2 regions of the Micromonospora sp. NPDC049274 genome follow, and region 2 is predicted to be linked to the other one. Evidence: riboswitches for the same ligand, from Rfam matches in the RefSeq annotation. Region 2 holds a riboswitch; the other holds the start of a gene.

What was found. Region 2 has a riboswitch for S-adenosylmethionine ahead of AB0K10_RS17740 (aminotransferase class V-fold PLP-dependent enzyme). Riboswitches for the same ligand answer to the same signal wherever they lie in the genome.
Region 1: linked by a shared signal. The riboswitch ahead of AB0K10_RS28620 (putative leader peptide) and the one ahead of AB0K10_RS17740 (aminotransferase class V-fold PLP-dependent enzyme) in region 2 are both predicted to bind S-adenosylmethionine.

The regions. Positions count from the first base shown of each region.
Region 1 is NZ_JBFAQS010000020.1:76,807-78,955, forward strand. Features, by position in the region: gene AB0K10_RS28610 (amino acid ABC transporter permease) at 1-73, opposite strand, end outside; gene AB0K10_RS28615 (ABC transporter substrate-binding protein) at 113-988, opposite strand; gene AB0K10_RS28620 (putative leader peptide) at 1,157-1,267, opposite strand; SAM riboswitch class IV at 1,302-1,413, opposite strand; gene AB0K10_RS28625 (amino acid transporter) at 1,498-2,149, opposite strand, start outside.
Region 2 is NZ_JBFAQS010000008.1:227,837-229,985, reverse strand. Features, by position in the region: gene AB0K10_RS17740 (aminotransferase class V-fold PLP-dependent enzyme) at 1-1,256, opposite strand, end outside; SAM riboswitch class IV at 1,303-1,423, opposite strand; gene AB0K10_RS17735 (PrsW family intramembrane metalloprotease) at 1,447-2,149, shown strand, end outside.

The DNA of each region.
Region 1 (2,149 bases), on a different contig from region 2:
GCATCTCGGGCAGCGCCTCGCGCATCGCGTCGGCGTCGAAGAAGGTCTCCCACAGGGTGCTCAACGGATCCATCGGTGGCCTCTCCTACCGCCCTGCTCGCTCGTCACCAGTTCAGGAAGCGGCCGACGCCGACGGCGCAGCCGACGCCGACGGCACAGCCGACGCCGACGGCGCCGACACCGTGCCGCTGCCCGGCCTGAAGTCCGCCGGGATCGGCCGGCCCGGGTAGTACTGGGCCTGCAACCGGCTCCAGGTGCCGTCGGCGATGACCTCGTCGAGGCCCTTGTTCAGCGCCTCGCGCAGCTTGTCGCTGCCCTTGGCCACGGCGTACGCGGTCGGCGCCGGGCTGAGCTGCTTGGCCGCCACGGTGATCTTGCCGTTGCTGTCGGCTGCCGACTTCTCGCCGATCTCCGCCGGGGCGATCCACGCGTCGGCGGTGCCCGCCTTGAGCTGGTTGATCGCGCCGTTGTAGTCCGGCACCCGCACCGGGTCGAGCTGCTTGCCGGTGGCGTAGTCGTCCTGGACGGTGCCCTGCACCACCACGACGCGCTTGCCGGCGAGCTGGTCGAACCCGGTGATCGGCGAACCCGCCGGCACGTCCAGCCCGAAGTAGCCGAAGTCGTACCCGTTGCCGAAGTCGACCGTCTTCTTGCGCGCCTCGGTGATGGTGATCGAGGAGCTGCCCACATCGAACTTGTGGTTGTTGACCTGGGAGAGCAGCGCGGAGAAGTCGGTGCCGACGAATTCGACAGTGAGGCCGAGCTTGCCGGCGACCGCGGTCAGCAGGTCGTTGTCGAAGCCGGTGAACTTGCCATCCTTGAGGTACACGTTCGGCGGGGCGTCGGTGAGCGTGCCGGCGCGCAGCACACCGGCCTGCGCCAGGCCGTACGGGTTGCCGGCGGTGTCGGTCGAGGCGTCGTCACCGCAGGCGGTCAGCGCGGTGGTGGCCAGGACGGCGGCCGCGCCCAGGGCAACGAAGCGGCTCAAGCCAGAAGAAAATCGCACGGGTGTCTCCAAAAGGGTGCGTCGACCCGGTCGATCATGAAGTTGTTGCCCCGACACGCCGGTCGGGCGGGCAACAACTTCATGATCGACAGCGGGGTGGGTGGGCGCGGTGCGCCCGGGGAGGGGAGGGAGGGGGAGGGTGCTAGCGCGTCAGGCGGCGGTACACGCCGCGCTGCACATTCGCATCAGGTCCACGTGCCGTCGCCGGGTCAGGGTCGGCGTGAGCCGACCGGCCGGTGGGGTGGGGCTGAGGATGCGCATACGGTCTCCCGGGTCTGGTGCTGACCTGGGTGCCAGGCCACGCTTGCGCCGACGACGTGCCGGTGCCTGGTCTTCACCCGGGGCACCCCACCGCGGAGGAGGGTTGCCGGCCAGCGAGCCGGGGCTTCGCGCTGGCACTCATGACCTGCGCCGAGGCTAGCAGCTCCGACCGGTGGACCGTCCAGCCGTTATGACCACGCTCACCGTCGGGCGACGGTTCGACCCGCAGGTCAACCGGCGTGCACGTGCGGTCGGCGGCGCGGGTCCGGTTCCTGCCGGCGCAGGATCTCCCGGGTGACCGAGGCGATCGCGCCCTGCCCGAACGCCAGGTAGCGAAGGATGTTGCGACCCGGGCCACCCTCGCTCCACTCGAAGTAGATGTGCGGGCGTCGCCGGCTCCGTTCGCGGATCTCCAGCAGCAGGGCGGCGAGCGCGGTGGGCACCGAGGAGCCGGTCAGGCTGAGCACCGGGTAACTGTCGTGCGCCACACTGCCGCGCACCAGCAGGTCGGTCTCGAAGTCCGACGGGTCGGTGATGTGAACCTCGACGAAGATGACGTCGCCGTCGTCGGGGAAGTCGTTGTCCGCCATGGTCTGGGCCAGCTTGGCGCGGTACTCGGCCGGATCGCGGCGCTGCGGCTCGTGTGCGATGAGGCGGATCCGACGGGTGGCGCGTTCGTCGATCATCCGGGCGGCGACCGGATCCAGCTCGACGTGGTCGACCCGCAGCTCGTAGGCCCGCATGATCCGGGACAGCACGGACACCAGGATCATCCCGCCGATGAAACAGGCGGCGATCTTGACGCCGTCGGGGCGTTCCACGACGTTCGCCACTGTGGTGTAGACGAAGATCAGCGCGATGGCGCCGAACGCCCACGTCCGC
Region 2 (2,149 bases):
GCGAGCGCGGCGAGCAGCCTGTCGACCTGGGCGGCGGTGCTGCCCAGACCGATGCTGGCGCGCAACGCGGTCGGCGGAAGATCACGCCGGCCGGTACGCCCGGCCGCCTCAGCGAGGAGCCGCCGGGCCAGCGGGTGGGCGCAGAACAGCCCGTCCCGTACGCCGATCCGGTGCTCCGTGGCCAGCCGGGCGGCCACCGCGGCGGAGTCCCAGCCGGCCACCACGAACGAGACGATGCCGACCCGGGGCGCGGCCGGGCCGAAGGTGCGCAGCTCCACCACGTGCGGCAGGGCGGCGAGGCCGGCGCGCAGCCGGGCCAGCAACGCCTGCTCGCGGGCGGCCAGCGCGACCCGGTCGGCGTCGGCCAGCGCCGCGCACACCGCCGCCAGCGCCACCGCGCCCAGCAGGTTCGGGGTGCCGCCCTCGTGTCGAGCCGGGCCGCTCGCCCAGGTCACGTCGTGGGTGGCCGGCCCGACGTGGCTGGTGGCGCCGCCACCGGCCAGGTACGGCGTGGCGGCGTCCAGCCAGTCCGCGCGGCCGATGAGCACACCCGCGCCGAACGGGGCGTACAGCTTGTGGCCGGAGACGGCCAGGTAGTCCACGTCGAGCGTGCGCATGTCGACGGGCGCGTGCGGGGCGAGTTGCGCGGCGTCGAGGGCGATCCGCGCGCCGTGCCGGTGGGCCACCCGGGCCAGCTCGGCGACCGGCCACAGCTCGCCTGTCACGTTGCTGGCCCCGGTCACCGCGACGAGCACCGGCAGCGCGGGGTTGCTGTCGCGGCGCAGCTCGGTGAGGGCGGCGGCGAGAGCGCGTACCGCCCCGGCGGGGTCGGCGGGCACCGGCAGGCGCACCGAGCCGCGTGGCCAGGGCAGCAGGTTGGCGTGGTGCTCGCCCGCGAAGGTGACGACTGCCGTGCCGGCGGGCAGTGACCGGGCCAGCAGGTTGAGGGCGTCGGTGGTGTTCCGCGTGAAGATCACGTGATCGTCGGCGCGGGCGCCGAAGAAGTCGCCGACCGTCTGCCGGGCCCGCTCGTAGGCCAGCGTGCAGCGCCGCGACAGCGCTCCCGCGCCACGGTGCACGCTCGCGTACCAGGGGAGCAGTTCGGTCACCGCGTCGGCCGCGGCCCGCGCGCACGGCGCGGTGGCCGCGTAGTCGAGGTTGATCTCTCCGGGTACGCCGAGCACGTCGAGCGCCCCCGACGGTGCGGGCGCGACGGTGGGCAGGGCGGGCAGCGAGGGTACGAGGGTGACGGACACGCCGGAACCTCCGGGGTCAGGGACCCCGGGTGTGGTGTCGGGACGGGGTCCGCGCTTGCCCAGCACGCCTATCGGGCTGGGCCCGGTCATCACCCGGGGCACCCCACCGCGAACTCGACGAGGGTTGCCGGCCAGCAAGCCGGGGCTGAACGCTGGCACTCGTGACCTGCTCGCAGCATAGCGGCTGTGGATGCGACCGGACCAGCCGGCGGGGGATGGCTACGCTGACCGCATGGCCGACACCCCGCCCGGTGCACCCCTGCCGTCGTCGTCGCCCGCGCCCGCCGATCCGGCTGTCGTCGCGGCGCCCCGGATGCCGCCGCGCCGACCGAACTGGCTGCGGTTCCTGGTGCTGGCCGGGGTGGTGCTGTTCATCGCCGCGTGCGCGGTCTTCATGGTCTTCAAGCTCGGCGAGTCGCTCGGCGTGCAGGCCCTGCTGGTCGGGGTGGGCGCCGCGATCCTGCCGGTGCCGGTGCTGATCGCCTGCTTCCTGTGGCTCGACCGCTACGAGCCGGAACCGCTGAAGTACCTGATCTTCTGCTTCGCCTGGGGCGCGTTCGTCGCCACCGCCGCCTCCCTCAACGTGAACGAGTTCGCCGCCGGGCGGTTCGCCGACTGGGGGCTGCCGTCCGCGCTCACCGGGGTGCTGGTGGCGCCGTTCATCGAGGAGCTGACCAAGGCCCTCGGGCCGATCCTGCTGCTGGTGTTCAGGCGTCGGGAGTGGTCCGGGATCACCGACGGTCTGGTCTACTGCGGGCTCTCCGCGGTCGGCTTCGCCATGGTGGAGAACATCCTCTACCTGGGCGGGTACGGCTACGCGGCAGGCGCCGACAGGTACGGCCCGGCGACCGGCGCCCAGCAGGTGATCGCCATCTTCATCGTGCGGATCCTCC